4 regions of the Brevibacillus sp. HB2.2 genome follow, and region 1 is predicted to be linked to each of the others. Evidence: riboswitches for the same ligand, from Rfam matches in the RefSeq annotation. Region 1 holds a riboswitch; each other region holds the start of a gene.
What was found. A riboswitch is a leader RNA that binds a small molecule or an ion and turns the genes downstream of it on or off. The one in region 1 is predicted to bind cobalamin.
Positions count from the first base shown of each region.

Region 2: another riboswitch for cobalamin. It lies ahead of metE (5-methyltetrahydropteroyltriglutamate--homocysteine S-methyltransferase); the one in region 1 lies ahead of HP401_RS15025 (ABC transporter substrate-binding protein).
Region 3: another riboswitch for cobalamin. It lies ahead of HP401_RS24495 (energy-coupling factor ABC transporter permease); the one in region 1 lies ahead of HP401_RS15025 (ABC transporter substrate-binding protein).
Region 4: another riboswitch for cobalamin. It lies ahead of nrdI (class Ib ribonucleoside-diphosphate reductase assembly flavoprotein NrdI); the one in region 1 lies ahead of HP401_RS15025 (ABC transporter substrate-binding protein).

Region 1 is NZ_JABSUV010000018.1:114,823-120,816, forward strand. It holds gene HP401_RS15005 (hypothetical protein) at 1-120, opposite strand, end outside; gene HP401_RS15010 (MerR family transcriptional regulator) at 256-1,014, shown strand; gene HP401_RS15015 (pyridoxamine 5'-phosphate oxidase family protein) at 1,062-1,646, opposite strand; gene HP401_RS15020 (MBL fold metallo-hydrolase) at 1,803-2,747, shown strand; cobalamin riboswitch at 2,899-3,047, shown strand; gene HP401_RS15025 (ABC transporter substrate-binding protein) at 3,204-4,199, shown strand; gene HP401_RS15030 (FecCD family ABC transporter permease) at 4,201-5,238, shown strand; gene HP401_RS15035 (ABC transporter ATP-binding protein) at 5,247-5,994, shown strand, end outside.
Region 2 is NZ_JABSUV010000025.1:10,653-16,646, reverse strand. It holds gene HP401_RS30280 (DUF418 domain-containing protein) at 1-892, opposite strand, end outside; gene HP401_RS30275 (acyl-CoA thioesterase) at 1,245-1,721, opposite strand; gene metE (5-methyltetrahydropteroyltriglutamate--homocysteine S-methyltransferase) at 1,745-4,036, opposite strand; cobalamin riboswitch at 4,182-4,380, opposite strand; gene nrdF (class 1b ribonucleoside-diphosphate reductase subunit beta) at 4,467-5,417, opposite strand; gene nrdE (class 1b ribonucleoside-diphosphate reductase subunit alpha) at 5,473-5,994, opposite strand, start outside.
Region 3 is NZ_JABSUV010000043.1:11,693-17,686, reverse strand. It holds gene HP401_RS24500 (quinone-dependent dihydroorotate dehydrogenase) at 70-1,161, shown strand; cobalamin riboswitch at 1,294-1,487, shown strand; gene HP401_RS24495 (energy-coupling factor ABC transporter permease) at 1,630-2,394, shown strand; gene HP401_RS24490 (energy-coupling factor ABC transporter substrate-binding protein) at 2,391-2,675, shown strand; gene cbiQ (cobalt ECF transporter T component CbiQ) at 2,672-3,469, shown strand; gene HP401_RS24480 (energy-coupling factor ABC transporter ATP-binding protein) at 3,466-4,314, shown strand; gene HP401_RS24475 (hypothetical protein) at 4,370-4,534, shown strand; gene HP401_RS24470 (DIP1984 family protein) at 4,819-5,280, opposite strand; gene HP401_RS24465 (hypothetical protein) at 5,479-5,973, shown strand.
Region 4 is NZ_JABSUV010000025.1:4,554-10,547, reverse strand. It holds gene nrdE (class 1b ribonucleoside-diphosphate reductase subunit alpha) at 1-1,458, opposite strand, end outside; gene nrdI (class Ib ribonucleoside-diphosphate reductase assembly flavoprotein NrdI) at 1,445-1,804, opposite strand; cobalamin riboswitch at 1,967-2,166, opposite strand; gene HP401_RS30250 (alpha/beta hydrolase) at 2,337-3,161, shown strand; gene HP401_RS30245 (ACT domain-containing protein) at 3,193-3,705, opposite strand; gene HP401_RS30240 (hypothetical protein) at 3,745-4,074, opposite strand; gene mnmA (tRNA 2-thiouridine(34) synthase MnmA) at 4,096-5,208, opposite strand; gene tlp (small acid-soluble spore protein Tlp) at 5,348-5,566, opposite strand; gene HP401_RS30225 (hypothetical protein) at 5,691-5,906, shown strand; gene HP401_RS30220 (DUF952 domain-containing protein) at 5,909-5,994, opposite strand, start outside.

The sequences.
Region 1 (5,994 bases):
ATAAGCATCGTCACTGTAATGGGTGATGGCATGTTTATCTCTGGCTTTGAGGCTAAGCAGCCCTGTTAATCCCCATCCGGCACCGACTACGGCTACAATGAAACCGATGATATAGAGCATCGAAGTCCCCCCTTGTATGGCGTTATCTTTATTTTAACAAATTATGGATAGAGAGTAACGCCAATTTTTTGTGAAAATGTGTTTGACATTGACGGTCCGTAAATGTGTACGATCAAGTTGTCAGGAGGAATGAACATGGAATATACGGTGCAAAAGCTAGGACTCCTGGCGGGTGTCAGCACCCGGACGCTCCGATACTACGATGAAATTGACCTTCTCAAGCCGGCGAGAATCAATTCGTCAGGGTATCGCATTTACGGACAGCTAGAGGTTGATCGATTGCAGCACATCCTTTTTTACCGCGAGCTGGGTGTGAACTTGGAGGAGATCAAGGAGATCCTGGATTCACCAACCTTTGATGCTGACCGAGCACTGTGGGAGCACCGCGAGAAGCTCCTGGAAAGGCGAGCGCAATTGGATGCGTTAATCGCCAATGTCGATTTGACATTAGCACAAAGAGAGGGGACCAAAACGATGAGTGACCAACAAAAATTTGAAGGCTTCAAGCAAAAGATGATTGATGAGAATGAAGAGAAGTACGGGGCAGAAATTCGAGCGAAATACGGAAATGACCAAATCGACAAATCGAATGAGATGGTCAAAGGAATGACAGAAGAACAGTATGCCGCGCTGGAGAAATTGAACGAAGAGCTGCACGATACATTGGCGCAGGCTTTTTCGACAGGTGATCCTGCTCATGAATTGGCGCAAAAAGCAGCAGATCTTCACCGTCAATGGCTCAGCTTTTATTGGGACAGCTACAGCAAAGAAGCGCACGCAGGTGTTGCCCAGATGTATGTCGATGACCCGCGCTTTACTGCCTACTATGACAAGGAACAGCCAGGTGTAGCCGAGTTTCTCCGCGATGCAGTGGTCATTTATACCAGCAAGTAAAGAGTTTTCAAACAAAGAAGCTGCGAGCAAGGCAGCTTCTTTGCGTTTTACGCTTCGTTATCCCCACCTACTGCGGGAAAAAGCTTTTGTCCCAAGGGTGTTGGCAAGCCATCCATGCTTACTACGTTGTTTTCCTTTTGATAAGCAAGCAGTTCCTGCTCGTCTTTAGCCAAAGTCCATTTCTGAAGGGTGTCGCGTTCTTTTGAGTAGGAATAGAAGGGGATAGCCCAGCCGCAAGAAGTCTTTACTTCCTGTACGTTTACGGTAATGATTTGACGAGCACCGGGCAGAAGCGGGAAGTCTTTTACAAGCTCATCCCACCGAGGCGAATCTGGGAGAATAACCGTTCCTTTGCCGAATAAGCGCATGATGAGAGGGGGGCCTTCAAATGCACAAAACATGAGAGTAATCCTGCCATTTTCCTGTAGATGAGCACTGGTTTCGTTTCCGCTTCCGGTCAGGTCCAAATAGGCCACCTCGGTAGGCGATAGGATGCGAAAGGAATCGTACCCTTTCGGTGAAAGATTCACGTGACCATCTGTGTCCATAGGAGCAGAGGCAACGAAGAACATTCGCTGCTTCTTGATAAACTTCTCATGCTCAGGTCGTAACTCAGAGAAAAGCTGACCCATTTTGCACCCCTCCAGGTAAAAGAATTGTTTTTACTACCCTCATATTACGATGAAAATATGAAGAATTTGTGTTGATATTACCAGTACGTCCCAAATTGATGATAAAGTGTAAATATTCTCGCAACAAAATCACCTTTGAAAAGGAGGAGCATTTACATGCAATCATCACAGCCAATTTACTTAGGGGAGCGCATCCATTTAATAGACGGTTTCGATATGGGCTGGGCGGAACGCACGGGGACTTATGTCATCGCTGAAGAAGAACTGACTTTGGTTGAAACAGGGCCAAGCCCCTCCGTCCCATACATCAAGACCGGCCTCGCCAAGCTCGGTTTTACCCCGGAACAAGTAAAATACATCATTGTGACGCATATTCATTTGGATCATGCGGGAGGAGTGGGACTTTTTCTAAAGGATTGCCCAAACGCAAAGATCGTCGTCCATCCGAAAGGTGCACGTCACCTCGTTAATCCAAGCCGACTGATCGCAGGGGCGAGAGCGGTGTATCATGATGATTTTGATCGATTGTTTGATCCGATTGAGGCTGTTCCCGAAGAGCGGATTTTGATTCGTGGAGACGGGGATACACTAAAGATCGGAGCGAATTGCGTGTTGGAGTTTCTGGATTCGCCAGGGCATGCCAATCATCACTTCAGCATCTACGATCCCGTTAGCCGCGGCATGTTCACAGGTGATACGGCAGGTGTACTTTATCCGCAGCTTAAAAAGGATGGTGTACACCTCGTGCTGCCATCTACTTCTCCGAATCAGTTTGACCCGGATGCCATGTTAGCGTCTCTACGTCGATTTGAAGCGCGCAAGCTGAATCGTATTTACTTTGGTCATTTTGGGATGTCTGAACAGGTAGACGATGTGTACCGTCAAATACGTGAGTGGCTCCCAGTGTTTGTGGCGGAAGGAGAATCAACACTTGCTGCTGGACAAACCTATGCTGATCTGTCTCGTAAGTTATTGGAACGAGTCTCGGAGCATCTACAGTTACAAGGCATCAATGATGACCACGAAGTTTTCGGAGTACTCAAGCTCGATTTACAGGTGTGCGCCATGGGCATTCTGGATTATTTGCACAAACGAGGGTAAAAGCTTTGCCAAAAGCATTCCATTTGCCTGAACTTTTTGTTCAGGCGTTTTCATTTTTAGCAGGCAAGAAAGTAATGGCTAACGTGTTTGTCATTCTTTTTTCATCCAAGGAATGCTATGATGTAGGATGAGTCATGGACTGTGACAATTTCAAACGTAACAGCAAATAGGTGCCTCGTCTTTTCTCAAAAAGATCGGGTGAAAAGGGAAGTCGGTGAAAATCCGACGCGGTCCCGCCACTGTAAATCGGCTCGTTCCTCAGCCGTAAGCCAGGAGACCTGCCTGTTTGTTTTTGTGCCTGTTGCCTTCGCGGAAAGGATCGGCCTATTTCAGGAAGCAGACCATCCTGTCTGTTTGCCCTGAGGTGCCGACCCTTTGAATTCCGAATGGAAGCAAGGGTCGCTTTTTTTATTGGAAGGTACAGTCAATCAGACACGCAGAAAGGAAGTTTTACATATGAAACGTTCATTGCGATTCATGATCCCACTACTTGTTGCGGCGAGCCTCGCAGGTTGTGCGGGTAACGATAACAGCCAGCCAGCACCTGGTGGACAAACCAGTGCACCGCAGACAGCACCGCAAGAGAATACAGCCGAGCAGTCTGCAAAACAAACAACGTATCCGTTGACAGTCAAGGATGCGACAGGAAAAGAAGTAACCTTTGCAAAAGCTCCTGAGCGAATCGTCTCCACATCACCTGCCGAGACAGAGATTTTGTTCGCATTAGGCTTGGAAGATCGGATCGTAGCTGTCTCAGACTATGATGATTATCCAGAAGCGGCGAAGACAAAACCGAAAATTGGTGGCGTCGTCAAACCGAATGAAGAAGCGATTCTCGCTCAAACGCCAGATATGGTCGTCGGTGGGATTTCGATGGAGAAGCCAGTGGCTGACAAGCTCAAATCTCTCGGGATGCCCGTCTACATTACCCATCCGACAAAGATGGATGACATCCTAAACAATGTGTTGGCGATGGGAGTTATCACTAACAAACAAGAACAAGCCGAAAAAGTTGTCGCGCAAATGAAGAAGGATATCGCGTACGTTCAAGAAGCAGTGAAACATGTAAAACCAGAAGAGAAGAAAAAGGTATACCTTGAGTTTTCCCCAGGCTGGACAGTCGGAAAAGGTGAATTCATGGACGAGCTCATCACACTGGCTGGAGCGACGAACATTGCTTCTGATACACAGGGCTGGAATCCGATCAGTGAAGAAAAGATTTTGCAAAACGATCCAGACGTCATTTTGTATGCGAGTGGAATTACCGATGAAAAGACTGGCGTCAAGCTGGAGGATATGATCGCCAAGCGTAATGGCTGGGATAAAATGAAGGCGATTCGTGAAAAACAAATCTTTGGCATGGACCAAAATATTTTGTCCCGTCCTGGTCCGCGTATTACACAAGGCTTGATTAAAGTAGCGAAGGCGATTTACCCTGACTTGGTGAAATAAAATGAAGAATCGATTGTTCATATGGGGAGGAGCCAGCTGTCTCGTCCTTCTGGCTTCAATAGTCATCAGTATCTCGATGGGGGCGGCACACCTCCCCATTTCGCAAGTATGGCTCATCCTGCTCCATCAAATCCCGGGCTTGTCTGAGTGGATCACCGTAACGTGGCCGGAGTCATCTGAGCAAATTGTCATGAAGGTTCGTTTTCCACGCGTTGTATTGGCTGTTTTGATTGGCGCCTGCTTGTCTCTTGCGGGGGCGGGCTTCCAGGGAGTTTTGCGCAATCCGCTCGCAGATCCATTTACGATGGGCGTGGCATCCGGTTCTGCTGTCGGAGCAGCCTTTTTGATCCTGTTTGGCTTGCAAATCAGCTTTTTGGGTGCATGGAGCACGCCTGTTGTCGCTTTTCTTACAGGACTGCTCAGTTTATGGATCGTACTCGGACTCGCGAACACCCAAGGAAAGCTACAAACGGAGACCCTGATTTTGTCTGGTGTTGTTGTGCAGGCTTTTCTCGGCTCACTCGTTTCCTTTATGGTGTCGCTATCGGATCAGACGGTGAATGAGATCGTGTTCTGGCTGATGGGCAGCCTGTCATTTCGGGGCTGGGCCTTTACGTATGTCTTGATTCCGTACTTGGTCATAGGCGGAATAGTGCTGGTAAGCTATGCGCGTTCCTTGAACCTATTTGCGTTAGGCGAGCGGCAGGCTGCGCATCTCGGCGTCCATGTAGATCGAACGAAGCTGGTGGTTCTGGTCGTCTCGACGCTCCTGACGGCAGCGGCGGTTTCTATCGCGGGAATTATCGGGTTCGTTGGCCTGGTGGTACCGCACCTCGTCCGTATGCTTGTCGGTCCTGACTATCGAATTTTACTGCCGATGGCTGCGATCTGCGGTGGTATCTATGTGCTGTGGGCCGATACTCTCGCCAGAATGCTGCTAAGTCCAACGGAAATCCCGCTCGGTGTCGTGACAGCATTTCTGGGTGCACCGTTTTTCGCGTATTTATTAAAGCAAAATAAACGCTTTAGGAAGAGGTAACGTATGCAATGATCAATGTGCACAGCTTGCAAAAATCGTATCAGGATACGCCAGTTTTGCACGGAATCGATTTTTGCGTGGACAAGGGAGAATTTTTTGGCATTATCGGACCAAATGGAAGCGGTAAATCCACCTTGCTGAAAATGATTTCAGGGGTCATCAAGGCAGATGCAGGAGATATTTTGCTTCAGGAGAAAAAGCTTCATTCCTATCCACGCAAAGAGCTTGCAAAAATATTGGCTGTATTGGAGCAAGAGGGGCTGCCGCCAGTGGGCTTTCGAGTCCGAGAGGTGTTGGAGATGGGGCGCTTTCCTTACCAAAATTGGCTGGGGGAAGAGAAGCAGGATGTCGCATCGCTTATTGATGAAATCGTACAAATGCTCGGCCTTGAACATTTGGAAGAACGCACACTGGATCAGTTGAGTGGTGGGGAAAAGCAGCGCGTAGCTTTGGGGAAGGCATTGATTCAGAGACCTCAGGTGCTGTTGCTCGATGAACCCACGACTTACCTCGATATCGGGTACCAGATTCAGCTTATGGACATCGTGCGAAAATGGCAAAAGACGACACAGGTGACGGTCATTGCTGTGCTGCACGATCTGAATCTGGCCTCCCTCTACTGCGATCGCATTTTGATGCTGCATAAAGGAAAGCAGATAAGCGTCGGCACACCAAAAGACATTTTGCAAAGTGACAGAATAGAGGCTGTATACGGAACCAGACCGATTGTCATGGAGCATCCTGTTCATCATTTGC
Region 2 (5,994 bases), on a different contig from region 1:
TACCAGTGAGTAGAACAGCATGAATGATTAAGAAAGTAATCAAAGAATGAATACTAATCATGGAGCTAAAAACAATTAATAAGGCACTTTGTGCAAGATAATTTGTTAAGGACATTTGTCCATATAATTTTAATGGAGACAATATAGCTTTTATCTGATTCCATTGCAGAGAAATAATAAGGATGCTAACCATCATCGAGGAAACTAAATAATCTTCTAGTATTTCAATGCCTGCTGGAGTAATCTCTACTGAGCTATTTACAAAATATAAAATGACATAAGCACAAATGATCCCAATTAAAAAAATCAAAACATGCTTTACTTTCGCATAAATATTTTCAATTATTTTAAATTGGCCCATGGTAAAACCTATCATCATCAGCGATAACCATTTACTAATTGCTGAGAAAAGTTCTAGCCATGCAATTCTCTCCCCATAATACGGTTGACAAAAGGCAGTTACGATAGACAAAATGATTAGGATTATCGTTACCACTAAGTTCGTCCATTGATTTGTTTTAAAAAACAGAGCTATAAATAGGCCAAGGACAGCGTACTGCATCAGCACATCGTGAATACCTGACGGTGCATAAAATGTATGGATCAGTCCTAGTACAAATAAGAAGCAGATTCTGCGGAAAAACAGAAGGTAACGGTTCTTTATTTGTTGTTGGGATCGATTCATAAAAAAGTAGCTTCCAAGTCCAAATAAGAAAAATAGAATTGGATAAAATTTACTGTTAAAAATATAATACAGTCCAGCATGTAATTCATTATAATTCGACACATTATTCATCACCTGAAAACTATTTACAAGAAGTACCCCAATCAAGGCAAATCCTCGTAAGTAATCCATAATGTCTATTCTTGTATACGAATTTATTTTATTCATGTAGAATCTCCTCATTGAAAATATTCATTTAGATTAAACACCTTACCTACCTTTATCTTTTCAACTCCCCAAGTCGGTTTCATGACTTAAACATACACGTTATCTTTAGACAAATGAATGACTGCTGTCTTACAATACAGAATACAATCTTACTAAATCGTAAAATTACCAGAGCACCTCATTTAAAGAAGTTAGCCATAGACGAAAAGGTAAATCGTACGGAAGCGAGAATGAATCCAGTGGCAGAAAACGACTTTCTAAATAGTCATAAAAAAAAATGCCTCCGGTGACCTGTTGCAACCAAGCTCACCAGAGGCATCTATTCGTTATAGGGGGGGTGATAGTGTTCCCCTTACATCTCTACCTTCCGCTTCCTTCTCAATACATGACGTTCCTTCGCTTTTTCATACTGAATGCGCTCTTCCTCAGTATCAGGAATGACACCAGGCACGATCGTCGGCTTTCCTTGATCGTCGAGGGCAATCATCGTCAGATACGCGCGTGCTGTCATGCGCTTTTCCCCGGTCAACAAGTTCTCCGCTTCCACTCTCACGAATACTTCCATCGATGTCTTATGGGTCCAGGTCACATATGCCTCCAGGTTGATCGCTTCCCCTGTCTTGATTGGCGCAAGAAAATCGAAGGAATCGCTCGACGCAGTGACAACAGGCTTACGGCAATGTCGCATAGCTGCGATGCAGGCGATTTTATCTACATAGGCCATGACTTTTCCACCGAAAATGGTATGGTGGTGATTGGTATCCGGTGGAAAGACGAGATCAGTCAAAAAGGTTCTCGATTGTTGGATCGGTCGTGCTTCTGTCATCATTTGTGTGGCTCCTCTCATCGCGTTCACCTTCCCGACTGAGCTGTCAAACGATTCCGAATCGCCTTCGTTGCCGCAACCATGTTTCGTAATGACTGAACGGTTTCTTCTCTTCCTCTCGTCTTCAGCCCGCAATCCGGGTTTATCCAAAATTGATCCGGTGGAAGTACTTGCACACCTCGTGCTACCATATCTTCCATTTCTGAAACAGCTGGAACTCGGGGGCTATGGATATCATATACGCCGAGCCCGATGCCTTTATCATACGTACCTGTTTCGAACACAGACACGAGCTCTCCGTGGCTACGTGAGGTTTCAATCGAGATCACATCGGCATCGAGTTCGCTGATGACGTCCATGAAATCATGGAATTCGCAATAGCACATATGTGTATGAATCTGGGTGCTCGGCGCAACAGTGGAAGTCGCTAGACGAAACGCTCTGACACCCCACTCGAGATAAGCTGCTTGCTCTTCTTTTTTGAGCGGAAGTCCTTCGCGCAGCGCTGGTTCATCGACTTGAATCATGAGAATCCCCGCTTCTTCCAAGGCTTCTACCTCTTTTCGCAATGCCAACGCGATTTGTTCGCACACTTCTTGTCTGGAGACATCGTCTCGAGCAAACGACCAATTCAGAATAGTTGCTGGGCCCGTTAACATACCCTTCATTGGTTTGGCGGTCAATGATTTTGCATACACACTTTCTTTGACCGTCATTGGTGCCACAAACTCCACATCTCCGTAAATAACAGGTGGCTTCACGCAACGCGAGCCATATGACTGCACCCAGCCGTTTTTCGTGAACAAAAAGCCATCGAGCTTTTCGCCAAAATACTCAACCATATCTGTTCGTTCGAACTCACCATGGACGAGGACATCCAGACCGAGCTCTTCTTGTATTTTGACCCATTCCTTGATTTGCGCATGAATGAAAGCGTCGTATTGCTCTACTGTCCAGTTCCCTTTTTTAAACTGCTGTCGGGCTTGACGAACCTCCGCCGTCTGCGGGAAACTACCGATTGTGGTCGTTGGCAACAGTGGTAACTTCCACGTATTTTGTTGAATCTCTCGACGTTCGAGATAAGGAACACTTCTTTCAAGTTTGGCAGCAGCGACTTGACGTAAAGCATTCTTCACTTCTAGACGATTCCTCGCTGGAGATAATGCGAGCTTTAGCAAGTCCGCTTCATTTTGAGCGATCTCTTTTGAAATGACGTACTTACCATATCGGAATCCTTGGACTAAAAGCTGTACTTCCCCTAGTTTTTCGTCGGAAAACGCCAATGCAGACACGACTTCCTCTGGCAATTCGCTCTCTGCTTCAACTGTTACAGGAACGTGCAACAAACTGCTAGACGGTTGCAGCCACAGCTTTTCGAGTGGAACGATCTCGGAAATTTCATTGACCAGCTCCCATTTCTCTTCAATGGACGCACGCCATATGTTTCGACCGTCGATGATTCCCGCTGCGAGAATCTTGTCTGCTGGAAACCCGTGTGTTTTTAGATGAGTCAAATTGCGCTTCGCTCCGTGTACAAAATCAAGACCGATTCCTTTTACCGGTAAGGAAACTAGCTCCTTGTACCAATCCACCGCTTCAAAATAGGTTTGCAGCATGCATTGTAGATGCGGGAGTGCTTGACCGATCTGCGTATAGATACGTTTGATGATGGCGCGTTCTTGCTCAGAGACATCCAGTACAAATGCAGGCTCATCGATTTGCACCCATTCCACGCCGTGCAGCTCTAACTCCCGGAGAACGTCTATGTAGAGCGGAACGAGTTGATCCACGACGATCTCAAATTCGTTTTTCTCATATCCTTTAGACAATTTGACAAACGTATACGGGCCTACAATAACAGGCTTTCCGATGATGCCATACTTTTCTTTGGCCTCCAAATAGGCCTGGAGAGGCTTGTTCTCGGTTATGGCTGGTTGTCTTTCACCGAACTCCGGGACGATGTAATGGTAGTTCGTGTTAAACCATTTCGTCATTTCGCTGGCAACAGCTTCCTTCGAACCGCGAGCCATGGCGAAGTATGTGGCTAATGAAACCGGGCCTCCCTCGTATTCATAACGCTTGGGGACCATTCCAAACATCACAGCCATATCCAGCATGTGATCGTAGTACGTAAAGTCACCCACAGGGATCAGCTCGACCCCTTTTTCCTGCTGACGTAACAGGTTTTGGTGACGGATTTGCTCCATTTGCTGTACCAGGCTTGCCTCATCGATGCTGCCTGCCCAAAATACTTCCAATGCCTTTTTCCACTCCCGGTTCTTCCCGATCCGTGGATATCCCAAATTGCTGCTCTTCATGAGCTTCCTCTCCATTCTTCATTCGATCTTGACTTGAATCCGCCCAATAAAAAAGGCATCTCCAACGATCAAAAAGAACGTTAGAAATGCCAAATAAGCACTGAGATCACAGCATCCTAACACCTCCCTATCTCCCGTAGGTTAAGCAGTGTCGTCGAAACAGGCAGGTCTCCTGACTTTGGGATCATCATCTGCACATACCTTCCCAATCCGATTGGATCAGTGGCTAATAAATGTGCCGACTCCCCTCATACAGTGGCGGGACCGTGTCGGATTCTCACCGACTTCCCTTTTCATCCTTGGTCGATCTTGATAACCAAAGAACCTGTTCCCACTCCTATGAAATTATCATGGTTCTGTGAAGTGCCCCAGAAAACGAGCAGGGCAGCATACTGTTCATACCGTAACACAGAATCCATTTTTTGTCATACTAAAATCTAAAATCATCGTCCGTCAACGGCTCTACGTTTAGTGTACGGACATAACCATTTCCTTTTTTCGAGAAGAAGTCATGCTGCTTTGTCTGCGTGCGAATGCCGTTCAGCACGATCGGGTTCACTTCTTCCTCCGGGAATAGCGGGTCCAGCCCCAGATTCATCAATGCCTTATTCGCGTTGTAGCGCACGTAGGCATGAACCTCGTCAGCCAATCCGATTTCGGTATACAACGAAGTCGTATAGGCCTCTTCATTTTCTTGCAGCTCATGCAAAAGGGCATACAGCTCCTCTTTTGCTGCGGTCTGCTCGACCACACTCAGGCCTTGGTAGACTTCTTGCGCGAGAACGCCGACATAGAGTCCGTGGATGCTCTCGTCACGAACAATCAGGTCGATAATTTCCCCGCTACTTGTCATCTTTCCTTGCCCCGCCAAATAGAGCGGATAGAAGAAGCCGCTGTAAAACAGATAGCTTTCCAGGAAAACGGACGCTACCATCGCCATGTACAAGTCTTTCGGTTTCTCAATCTCTTGATAGCGTTTGGAGATGAGGGCCGCTTTCTTTTGCAAATGTGGATTGTTTTCTACCCACGAAAAAATACCGTCAATCTCTTCGGTCGTTGCCAGCGTTGTAAAAATACTGCTGTATGATTTGGCATGGATTTGCTCCATCATGCCCATGAAGGCGAGAACCGCTTTTCTTTGCAGTCCATCGACATGCTCCATGATCTTCGGCATCCCTACTCCACCCTGAACCGTATCCAGCAAGGTGAGACCGCCCAATACTTTTTTATATGTGTCCCGTTCAGTCGCACTGAGCTCCATCCAGGCCATCTTGTCATCTGACAACGGAATCTCATCATCCGTCCAGAACTGCATGATGTTTTGATTCCAAAACGTCATCGTAAAATCGTCGTCCGGCCTGTTCCAATTGACTGCTTTCATATGGCGTTCCTCTTCTCTTTTTGCTTGATGCTTTTCCTTATATGAATCGACTTCACTAAACTGCGCAGCTAATGCACTCTTCTACAGTCAAATGCTTCGTACGCGTATAGTAGAGCGACTTCAGACCTTTTTTCGCTGCGTAAATGTAATAGCGAGCCAGTTCTCTGGTTGAAATATTGCTGTTCACGTGCAGTACAGTCGAAATTCCTTGGTCGATGTGCTCTTGAATTTCGGCAATCAGATCAATCACTTTGAATTGGTCGATCACATACGCCGATTTGTAGTAAAAATAGTTTTCCTGCGACAAGTATGGCATCGGGTAATACGTCGTAGAGTTGGCATACGTTCTCGTTTCGATATGCTCGACGATTGGCATCACGCTAGAAGTCGCGTTCTGAATGTAGGAAATGCTCTGTGTCGGTGCAATCGCCAAACGGTACGCATGATAAACGCCATGCTTTTGCACCTTTTGCTGTAGCTCCGCCCAATCTGCTGGTGTCGGAATGTGCATTCCTTCAAAGAGAAGCTTTGCTTTTTCCGTCCGCGGGCTGTAATCGTTCGTCACGTACTTGTTAAA
Region 3 (5,994 bases), on a different contig from region 1:
ATCCTCCCGAAAAAGTATGGTATTCTACTATGAGGTAAAAAGGTAGAAACGGAGTAAGGAGTGCAGCCGATGTATCAGCTCATAAGAAAATATCTGTTCCAGCAAGATGCGGAAGAGATTCATGAAAAGACAATTGGTGCCTTAAGGCTGGTGGAGGATTCTGCTCCAGGCAAAAGCATCCTGAAGATGATCTATCAGGTAAAAGACCAGCGGTTGGAGAATAAGCTGTGGGGAATGACTTTTCCGAATCCAGTCGGACTTGCAGCCGGTTTTGATAAAAATGCAGAAGTTTATCATGCGTTGGGTGCTCTTGGTTTTGGGTTTGTGGAAATCGGGACATTGACGCCACAGGGGCAGCCAGGCAATCCGAAGCCTCGATTGTTCCGATTGCCGGAACATCAAGCTGTCATTAACCGGATGGGCTTCAACAATCACGGTGCGTATTTGGCTTCCCAGCACTTAGTCGATTACGCATACTCAGATGTTCCGATTGGGATTAACATTGGGAAAAACAAAGTAACGCCGAATGAAGAGGCGGCCATTGACTATAGCAAATGTATGGACATGCTCTATGCATACGGTCACTATTTCGTCATTAACATCAGCTCTCCGAATACCCCGAATCTTCGTGACTTGCAGGAAACGGAGAGCTTGCGTCATTTGGTGCGTGCAGTAAAAGAAAAGGCAACCGAAATGGAAGGGCGTTCCATCAAGAAAAAGCCGATCTTGCTAAAAGTAGCGCCAGACATGTCAGATGAGCACATGCGCGATGTTGTTCACGCTGCTGTAGAAGAAGGCATTTCCGGAATTATTGCTACCAATACGACACTGTCACGTGAGGCCGTTTCCGGACATCGATTTGCCGAGGAAGCGGGCGGACTGAGCGGTAGACCTCTTACAGAGCGTTCCACTGCTTGGGTGAAGGAGATTTATCAAGAAGTAGGGGACAAGGTACCAATCATCGGTGTCGGCGGTATTTATAACGGCGAAGATGCCTACGCGAAAATCCGGGCAGGAGCCAGTCTTGTTCAGGTGTATACGGGGATGATTTATCAGGGCCCAGGTATCGCCAAACAAATCAACAAAAAACTGCTCAAGCTCATGCAACGCGATGGTTTTAAACATATTAGCGAAGTAATTGGCGTAGACGCAAAAGAATAGAAAGAATAAGTATGCATAGGTCGATGGCTCCTTTGTAGCGGGTCATCGACTTATGCGTTTTTGCTTATATTCTTCCGATTTATGTAGTGATCCGGTATAATGATGTGGGACAAACATGAATTGTCAGTCAATTGCATATAGTCGGCGTTAGGTGCCTTTATGTGACGCATAAAGGGTAACAGGGAATCGGGTGAAAGTCCCGAGCGGTCCCGCCACTGTAACCAGGGAGCTCTCTTTGAAAAGGAAACCACTCATCTTCGTATGGGGAAGGACAAGGAGCGCATGGATCTGGAAGCCAGGAGACCTACCTAGTAGCCACACCCACAGAACCTTCGCGGAAAGGAGCGGTGAATACGAGGCAATGAGGCTGTCTAGTCAGTCTGTTGTTTTGTGTGCACATCTCGTCCACTGATGGATGGGATTTTTTTGTTTGGAGGAAAGAATGAAAGTCAGTGAAGGAGGATAAACATGAATCGATCTCGTCTCGTATCTACTTGTTTGATGATCGCGGGCTTTGTCTTGTATTTTTTGCTCAATGAACCTGAGACAGGACATGCAATGCACATCATGGAAGGGTATTTGCCATTATCCTGGGCCTTATTTTGGTGGGCTGTGTTCTTGCCATTCTTTATTCTTGGGATTCGCTCGATTAACAAGATTGTAAAAGAACATCCCGAGATGAAGCTCCTTATTGGCGTTGCAGGAGCATTTGCCTTTGTTTTATCTGCATTGAAAATCCCTTCGGTTACAGGCAGCAGCTCTCACCCGACTGGAACGGGCCTTGGCGCCATTATGTTTGGGCCTTTTGCGATGTCTGTGTTAGGGAGTATGGTGCTCTTGTTTCAAGCCTTGCTTTTGGCGCATGGAGGTTTGACTACGCTAGGGGCAAATGCTGTATCCATGGCAGTGGTAGGACCGATGGTGGCATACGGAATCTATCGGTTGATTATGAAAGTGGCCGGAAGTCAGCGGCTGGCGGTTTTTGCGGCGGCGGCTTTGGCTGATCTCGCTACCTATGTGGTGACTTCGCTTCAACTGGCACTCGCATTTCCAGCTGAATCTGGCGGAGTGTTGGCTTCGTTTGCCAAATTCGCAGGAATATTTGCGTTCACGCAAGTACCGCTCGCCATCAGTGAAGGTCTGTTGACCGTTCTTGTTTGGAACTGGTTGTTATCTTATAACGCAAAAGAGCTTACACAGCTTCGTTTGCTCAAACGGGAGGAATCGCTGTGAAAAAAGGATGGAACTGGCTTTTACTCTTGGGGGTAATCGTACTGGCTACTGTCCCGCTGTTGCTGGTGCAGGATTCGGAATTTGGCGGCGCAGACGGCGTGGCAGAAGAAGCGATCAAGGAAATAGCTCCGAACTACGAACCATGGTTTCAACCGCTAATAGAACCGCCAGGGGGAGAGACGGAGAGTCTATTGTTTGCGGTGCAGGCGGCGTTGGGAGCGGGAGTGGTTGGCTACGCCGTGGGCTTGTACAAAGGTCGGTTGGATAAACGCAAAAAATGAACGGGTTGCAGCTTGATTCTCTCTCTTATCAAAACAGGCTAAAACATCTGCCGCCAGCTCATAAGCTATTGCTGGCGAGTGCAATGCTACTGCTCGTCCTGGTGGGACATGTATGGATGCAGATGGCGGTCGTGGTTTGGATGACGGTATGGGTAGTGGTGTATGCCCGTATTCCTGTCCGTATCTACTGTGCCTTTATGATCGTGTCACTCTCGTTTTTCGCGGCGGGGCTCCCTGCACTATTGATTGAAGGGGCGAGAGCAGGAGGAGTACAGGTCCAGGTCGCGGCAGCATGGGATTTGGGTTCGTATGTGCTCTATGTGCCGGTGTCCTCCTTCAGTAAAGTTTGGATCTTATTTTGGCGGACCATGGCGAGCTTATCCTGCTTTGCTTTCCTTTTGTTTACCGTGCCGTTTGCCGAAATCTTGCAGGTGCTTCGCCGGCTTCATATGCCTGTTCTTGTGACTGATTTATTAATGATCATGTATCGATTTATTTTTGTGTTGGTAACGATTTCTCACCAGATCTGGATTGCCCAACGTTCGCGCGGAGGTCATCGCGGCTTCCGGGCGACACTTCGGGATGCAGGGGTTCTCGTTGCGCAATTGTTTGTCAGAGCGATGCGCAAATACGAAGCCCTGCACAAAGGAATGGCGGCAAGAGGTTTCGGGGAGAGCATGCAGGTGCTCTCGTTTCATTCCCATGCCCGCTCGCGCCGCTATGAGTGGGAATCAATCGCAGGCTGTATCCTGCTGGTGCTGCTTGAGTGGTGGACAGGAGGTTGGCGGTTATGACATCACGGTTGTTGGAGTTCATCGATTTGCAGTACACGTATCCAGGAGGGCGGGGACCAGTCCTGTCAGGGCTGTCCTTATGGATTCCAGAGGGGAAAAAATGTGTTCTTTTGGGACGGAATGGCTGTGGGAAGTCGACCCTGTTCTTGCATGGAAACGGGATCATCGAGCCACAGCAGGGACAGGTGCTGTGGAAGGGGAAACCGCTTGTCTACAAACGGGCCGCATTGCAAGAGATGACGCAAAAGGTAGGCTTGGTCTTTCAAGATCCCGAGCATCAGTTGATCGCAAGCACAGTGGGGGAAGATATATCCTACGGTTTATGCAATCAGAAGCTGCCTGTGGACGTAATCCGAGCAAAGGTAGAAAAGGTGCTGGATGCATTCGGGTTAAGAGAGCTGGCTGAAGCTCCGATTCATCATTTGAGCCTGGGGCAAAAACGGAGACTGGCACTCGCGGGGGTCATGGTCATGGAGCCAGAGCTTTTGCTATTAGACGAGCCTACTGCGTATCTGGATCGCTATCAGACCAAAAATTTGCTGCGGGAGCTCGATGCTATTCACCGGCAAGGAACGACTGTTTTGATGGCAACACACGATATGGATATTGCGTTTGAATGGGCGGAATGGATTTGCATCATGGATGAAGGTAGGCTTGTATTCGCGGGAGATCCGCAGGAGGCATTGGAAAACAGAGACATGCTGGAAAGCCTCCATCTGGGTATGCCGTTGCTCGTTGATGTGTGGGAGGCACTGCCTGAGCAGTGGAAGCGAGAGTTGGGCGGAAATATTCCACGTTCGGTCGACGAGCTGAGAAAAATGCTCAGTGTTCAGCGGGTGTGGTGAATGGAGTGGGCGCTTTCGGGTAAGCTAACCCCAAAAAGCCATGGAGGTACGCAGTATGGAACATGACTCTGTCTCGAGTTCATCTGTCCCGAATCATCAGGAAAAAGGAATCCCTCGCCAAGTGAAGGATGAACTGATGTATCAAGTGTTGGAGAAAGACATGACCACCGCTGAACAGGAAAAGAAGATAAAGGATGATTACCTAAAAGGAAAGGCGTAAATTTGCGCCAAGAAGCCCTTCTCGCCACATAAAGGCGTGAAGGGCTTTTTTACATGGAATGATCCCCGTACCCACCCTCGTCTGTCAGACAAAATCAACACACGGTAGTTACAATACCAAGTACGCATTACTCATGTCACATTACTGGGCGTTTTATGTGAGAGAGGGATTTGAACCCTCAGGGTTGCCCCTCGACCCGACCAATGAGTTTTCAACATTAACCCTGTTGAATGGGGACGTGTTCGCCTTTTGCAGACAGACTACCGACTTCCATGTCTCTTACGTCAGGTTTCTTGCAGCTCCGTTAACCAGTTGAATTGTTGTATGCTTGCATCTAGTTCCCGGTACTGCTTGGACAGCTCGTCGACTTGCTTTTGCAACTGGGCAATATTAACAGTCGAGCAAATCTTGACCTCCGAACGGCTGTAGCGATCATGCTTGACTGTAGCTTCTTTGATCAGGTCGGCCAGCTCATTGCGTTTTGAACCGAGAACATCACGTTTGGTTAACGCATCGGAGAGCGTCATTGTTTCGTTAAAGCGGCAAGACGCATTGGTTCGATTGATTTGCTGAACAATACGCTCGAGCTGGTCAAACAACTGATACAGCTCAGATAAGAGATCGTCAGGATTTTCTGGAGGCTGTTCACCTTCCTGGACCTTTGCGCTGCGGTGCAAGCGGTCCCCTAACTGTTCGATTCGCTTTTGATAATCGGCACGAATGATTAACGCTTCCGCGAGTTTCACAACCGTAACCCCCTAAACCAATCTGATAGTTTATACGCTTGTTTGTTTGATAGGTTGTGGTAAAAAAAATAAAATATGGGAAAACTTGATTTTCGCTGAAAAGGTAAGAAGATTTGTACGAATTTTGTAGGGATATGTCCATTCATCACGAATAACGTAAAGAAGGCACTTACTTACAATGGGAGAAGTGATGAGGTTGTGATTTCAACTTTGAATAAGACGCTATGCGTTCAGCAGCTCGTAGAAAAATTAAGAGACAAGCAGCTTCTTCATGTACCAATCGCTGATCTTCGAGAATCCAATATAGTGTTGTATGAATACGTCAATCAGCTCAATGACTCGATTGCGATCATTCCGACTACGATTAATTCCGTCATTACAGGTGTCATCCGCTTCCAGGAAGGGTACTTTATTACCTTGGGCATGCTCATTTGGAAAGACGCCAACAAAAAAGGAGCGTTCAAAGAAGGGACGTTTCTTTTTTACAAGCATGACGCTCAGGATTCGATTGAGGAGTGCGTTCATATTACCAACTCCATCGAAAATCATAATCTGATGGAAAGCCTGTTCTTTGCTTGCTGCGAGAGCAAGGATGGCGATTCCGTTCTTTCCTATTCGCATATCGAGCATGCGATTACATACGGAGAGCTGTATCGTGACATCAAGTCCAAAATCAAAAAAGGGTTTGCGTAATCGCTGCAAAACAGGAGGTGG
Region 4 (5,994 bases), on a different contig from region 1:
GAAGAACGTACGGGCGAAATCTTTCGCTTCTTCACTTTCGTAAGCGATTCTGTTCTTTGCGAGATAACCGTTCAGATTCATCGCACCGAGACCTACAGAGTGCAGCTCACGATTTGCCTTTTGAACGCCTGGAGCGTTTTCTACACGCGTCATGTCACTCACGGCTGTAATGGCTTCGATTCCTTCGTGGACAGATTCGCGGATCATTTTGCGTTCCATCACATTGACAATATTGAGCGATGCCAGATTGCAGCTAATATCGCGACGGATGATATCCATCTCGCCGTAATTGGTAATCGTCGAAGTCTCCTGTAGCTGGAAGATTTCCGTGCACAGGTTGGACATTTTTACCGAACCGAGATCTTTCAGCGCATGGTTGTTGTTCGCATTCGTTTTGTTCATGATGTACGGATAGCCCGATTCCATTTGGATCATCGCGATTTTGGTCAACATCTCGCGTGCGCTCATCACGGTCTTTTTCTTGATGCGATCGTTAGCCAAGAGCTCCTCGTACATCTCATCGAGGTCCATATCATCCAGATGCACGCCGTATTCTTTGTACACGGAGTACGGAGCAAACACAGTCAATGGCTTGTTTTCCTCAGCCAGCTTGTAGAATACGTTTGGTACGATCAGGCCGATGGACAACGTTTTGATGCGGGCTTTTTCATCCGCATTGATTTTTTTGCAATCGAGAAACTCGTTAATATCCCAGCCGAAGATGTTGTAGTACGCTGCACCTGAGCCTTTGCGTTGCCCCATTTGATCCGCGTAGGAAAACGCATCTTCCAACAGCTTGAGAACCGGCATAACACCTTTTGCTGCGCCCTCGACGCCTTTAATCGGCTCTCCTCGTCCGCGAAGCTTGGACAGGTTCACGGCTACACCGCCGCCAATTTTGGATAACTGCATACAAGTTCCCAAAATAAAGTTGATGGAATTCAGTGAATCATCCATTTCGAGCAAGAAGCAGGAAACCATTTCTCCCCGGCGGCTTTTGCCTGCGTTCAGGAAGGTTGGTGTCGCTGGTTGCAAGCGTTGATCCATCATGGAGACCGTTAAACGCTTGGCGAGCTCAAAGTCACCTTGTCCAAGTGACAGTGCCACAACGGCCACCCGGTCTGGATACTGCTCCAAGTACATCGATTTATCGTTCGTTTTCAAAGCGTAATCTTTATAAAATTTGGAGATAGCCATATACGAAGCAAATTGAAAATCGGCGTCATAGGCCAAACGGAAAACTTCATCGACCTGCTCAACCGTGTATGTTTCATAGACGTTTTCATAAAAATCATTCTCGATCAAATAGTCCATGCGTTCTTTCACACTGCCAAAGGTCATCGTGTTGGACTGCACTTCTTCCATGAAGACCGCAACCGCTTCCCGATCCTTTTCCAGTTGATAAAATCCGTCGTTGCCACGCTGCATCAGTTCGTTGTTCAATTCAATATGCCGCAATTGCTGCCACCCCACTCGTAAATTGTTCCACGTCACGGCCGGTACCGGACAGTTCGAATTTAGAAATCACCGGAACGCCATATTGGCTCGCGATCGTATCCGCGCTTTTGGCAAAACTGGTTCCCCAGTTGCGGTTGCCGCTGGCAGATACCCCGCGCAGATGGACATGATTTCGCTTCAGGAACGTCGCCACCTTCTCCGGCACTTGTCCGAATCCCGTCGTGTATGTGATCAAAATGAATGGCTCGTCCAGCACCATATCTTGATCAATTTCCACATGTGGCAAATTAATTTTGTTGACGAATCGTCGGACGTTTCCTGTTTTTGAATCATAAGCGATTAGCATGTCCCTCATCCTATCCTTGCTATTTTTACTCTGTATGTATGTTATTTAGCCAAAGTAAAAGCGCATCCGACGTTTACATGCCGAATGCGCGTGATGACTTCCATCTAGCAATTCGCCAATGCGAATTGAGCGCTCGAACACTTCCCTATCTCCCGTAGGGTAAACAGTGCAAGCGGTTAGGCAGGTCTCCTGGCTTTTGGATCATCGCTCCATTTTCACCTTCCCGATCCTTCATGATCAGTGGCCTTCTTTCGCAAATGGAACTCTCTCATTACAGTGGCGGGACCGCGTCGGATTCTCACCGACTTCCCTATTAAGTCTACCAAATCTGGCTGGTAAACACCTTACCGCATCAATATGTAGTTGGTAAAACTTACTTTACCTCAATATATCGTAGGAGTCAAGCTCAGTATGGGCTCTTTTCGAAAACTAACTATTCTCCTTTTTCGGCTATTGCCAATCTCTGGTTCTCGTTCATATAATAGATTTTGTGCGTGTTGGTTAGCCTTGGAGAGATTGGAGAGTCGCCCTCATGAAAAGCACCGACTATCAACCTGTCGTCATACCTCGTTCCTACCGTAGAATCATGACTTATCAAGAGCGTGACTATCACATTTTCGTAAGTATACCTGCCGATCCCCCTCCGGAATCAGGCTTTCCCGTCATATATTTGCTAGATGGAAACTCTGTTTTTGCAACCGTGACCGAAGCGATACGGATACAATCACGTGGCCCTGAACGAACTGGGGTGTATCCTGCTATCGTCGTCGGGATTGGCTATCCAACAGACGCTCCATACCATCCTGCCCGTTTCTATGATTACACGTATGAAGTTCCCGCCTCAGAGCTTCCTGACAGCCCAAAAGGAGCCGAGTGGCCACAAATGGGGGGAGCCGAGCAGTTCCTCACCTTTTTAGAGGAGGAGCTCAAGCCTAGCATCGAAAACGACTTCCCCATCGATCGGACCCAGCAAGCGATTTTGGGACATTCGCTAGGCGGCTTATTTGTCTTGCATGTGCTTCTGTCCAGACCACACGCGTTCCAGCGGTATATTGCCGGTAGTCCCTCTATCCACTGGAATGAGAGCGTGCTGCTTGCGAAGGAGAGTCAATTGCCGAGCCTGCTGACAGATGACCTCAACGTCCATGCACTCCTCACCATCGGGGAGTTGGAAAACGATGGGCGATTCTTGGTCAAAGAAAAATCGCTGGCGATGATCGAACGATTGTCCTCCATGGGGAAGGGCCAAATCAAGGCTTCCTTTAAGGAATTTGCCAACGAAAATCACTCGTCCGTTTTGCCAGTCTTCATTAGTCAAGGACTCAGATTCGCCACGAAAAAAACTGCCCGCTACTAACAACGGGCAGTTTTTGTTTTTCATGATTCGCTTACTGTAGAGATAACACTTTGGTGATTTGGGGCAGCTCTTCGATGGCAGATACAATCGTTGGTGTAATCTCTTCATCAGTCACAGAGATAAGCAGGGCATTCTTCCCTTTTTGCTCGCGGGATACATTCAACTTGGAAACATTGATTTGATACTCGGCCAGTTTTCGTGAGACATCATAAATCACGCCTGGATAATCGATATGGCGAACCAACAATCCGTGGGCCCCTGGAGGTATGCGACACGCGCAGTAATTGATTTCACTGATGTACACTTCTCTCCAATCTTGCGCAAAGGTGTACTTGTTCGCTCCTACACGCAAAATCGCCAAATGATTCGCATATTCGCCAGAGCTGTGTTGGACAGGAATTTTTGTCCCGAGTCCTTCCACTAGCAATGTTGCGATTTCCTCTTTATTTTCATGAGCAAGAATACTTAATTGTGCACCCGCTAACTCTGGCTCGAGTCTTCGAATCAGTTCAGCCAGTTCACGCAATCCAGCATATTGGGTCATGTGATGCCTTCACTCTCCCAGTCAGGTTTATCCTCGTTATTACGGCAGAATCCACGCTTCCGGCTCTTTCTTGATGGAGGATTCGTTATCAGCACGATACCAAGCCGTCAACGTTTGCCCATCTTTCGTAAAGTAGATACGGTAGATGGTATTGCCTTTTCCGCTGTTGGTAAAAGGACTTTCATCCATCGGTACTGCTGTCACTCCACCCGCGTTTACAACCCCGCCGTTCTCCTTGATGACGTTTTGGATCGTCGCCATATGCTCTTTACCCATGGAGGCCATCCCGAAATAAGAGATGATCGCCAAGAGAACTGCTCCCGCCAAAAATGAAACGATAATCACTTTTGATTTTTTCGTAGCATCCACCGAGTGCTTCCCCCGTCTATCTTAGTTCTCTTTATCGACTAAGCGTACCTTGTCAATCGTACCTCCACCCAAGCACACTTCCCCATCGTAGAAGACGACAGCCTGACCAGGTGTCACTGCTTTTTGCGGTTGATCAAATACAACTTCTACGTTGCCATCCTCCAGCAGGTGAACGGTTACTCCCTGATCTGGCTGACGATAACGGAATTTGGCTGTACAAGTAAACGTTTCGGATGGTTTCTTATCACTCACCCAGCTCACGTTGGTCGCCAAGAGACTCTTCGAGTACAGACGGATATGATCAGAGCCTTCGCCAACGATCAGGGCATTCCGTTCCAGATCCTTGTCTACAACAAACCAAGGCTGCCCGCTTGTGCCATGACCTCCGCCTATCCCTAGGCCTTGTCGTTGGCCCAATGTATAGTACATCAGCCCGTCGTGCGTACCGATGACTGCTCCATCTACGGTCTCGATATTTCCTGGTTTGGCTGGCAAATAGTTTTGCAGGAACTCGCGGAAGTTGCGCTCCCCAATAAAGCAGATCCCTGTACTGTCCTTCTTTTTCGCTGTATAGAGTCCTGCTTTTTCCGCGATCTCCCTTACTTGCGGTTTCGGGAGATGACCAATCGGGAACATCGTTTTGGAAAGCTGTTCTTGGCCCAATACATTCAAGAAGTAAGTCTGGTCCTTGTTGTTGTCAGCGCCGCGAATCAGCTTGTACTCGCCATCGATGTACTTGACCTGCGCGTAATGGCCGGTAGCAATATAATCCGCCCCCAGATCCATCACCTTGGCGAGAAGCTCACCGAACTTGATTTCACGGTTGCACATGACATCCGGATTCGGTGTACGGCCTCGTTTATATTCATCCAAAAAATACTGGAATACCTTGTCCATGTATTCTTTTTCAAAGTTTACCGTGTAATATGGAATGCCGATCTGTTCACAGACGCGCCGGACATCCTGGAAGTCTTCTTCCGCCGTGCAGTGGCCGAATTCATCGGTATCATCCCAGTTTTTCATGAAGATGCCGATGACGTCATATCCCTGTTGCTTAAGCAGGTAAGCCGTCACGGAGGAGTCGACTCCGCCGGACATGCCGACAACGACGCGTGTATCTTCTGGTCGCTTCATAAGTCTTTCTCCTCTTATTCAATTTGTACCATTACAGATTACCATGTTTCGCAAAACAAATCATGTTTTGTTGCACTTTTGCCCGATAGAATGAAAAAACGCCTGACGCGTAGTTGGCGCCAGACGTTTGGTAGCAAGGTTATGCCTGCGTAGATTCATCCTTGATTTCTGCGCGATATCCCTCGATGCTTTCTTCGCGACGATGATTCTTCGCCTCGAGGTTTGCTTTTTCCTCTGCAGAAATCTCTCCAGCATGAGCCGTCAGGTAATCTTCGGACTCACGAATGTTCTCTTCCGTATTGGAAATCATCTGTTGAAGCTTTTCTGCGTTGTCAGAACGGTCATCCGGCTTCGCCATAATCGATACGCCTCCTACAAAGGGTTATATTCAACACCTTTACCATTGTGCGCCAATCATGGTTTCTTTATGTACCCGTGTTATAATAGAAGAAACGGATTAAACGAAAAAGAGGGTTTCACCTATGGCTTCCTTAGATTTGTTGGAAAGAAAGCTGCTTCGGATCATCTCTGATACCGATCCCGTCCGCCTGAAACGACAATGGGTGAAGGGGCAGAAGGTACCTGAATCCGAAGTGGAACAGCGCATGCGAATCGATCTTCTCTTGCGCAGACTCGACAAGCTACCTGAGGCCAAGCGTCAAGAAGTGCTTGCGCTACTCAAATGGTTTAAATGGTAGAGTTAGCGGATGGACGTTCCCAGACGCCACTGGCCGTCTATCCGATTCATTTGCTTTCTATCCACGATCGCATCTTGATTCAGCGGTC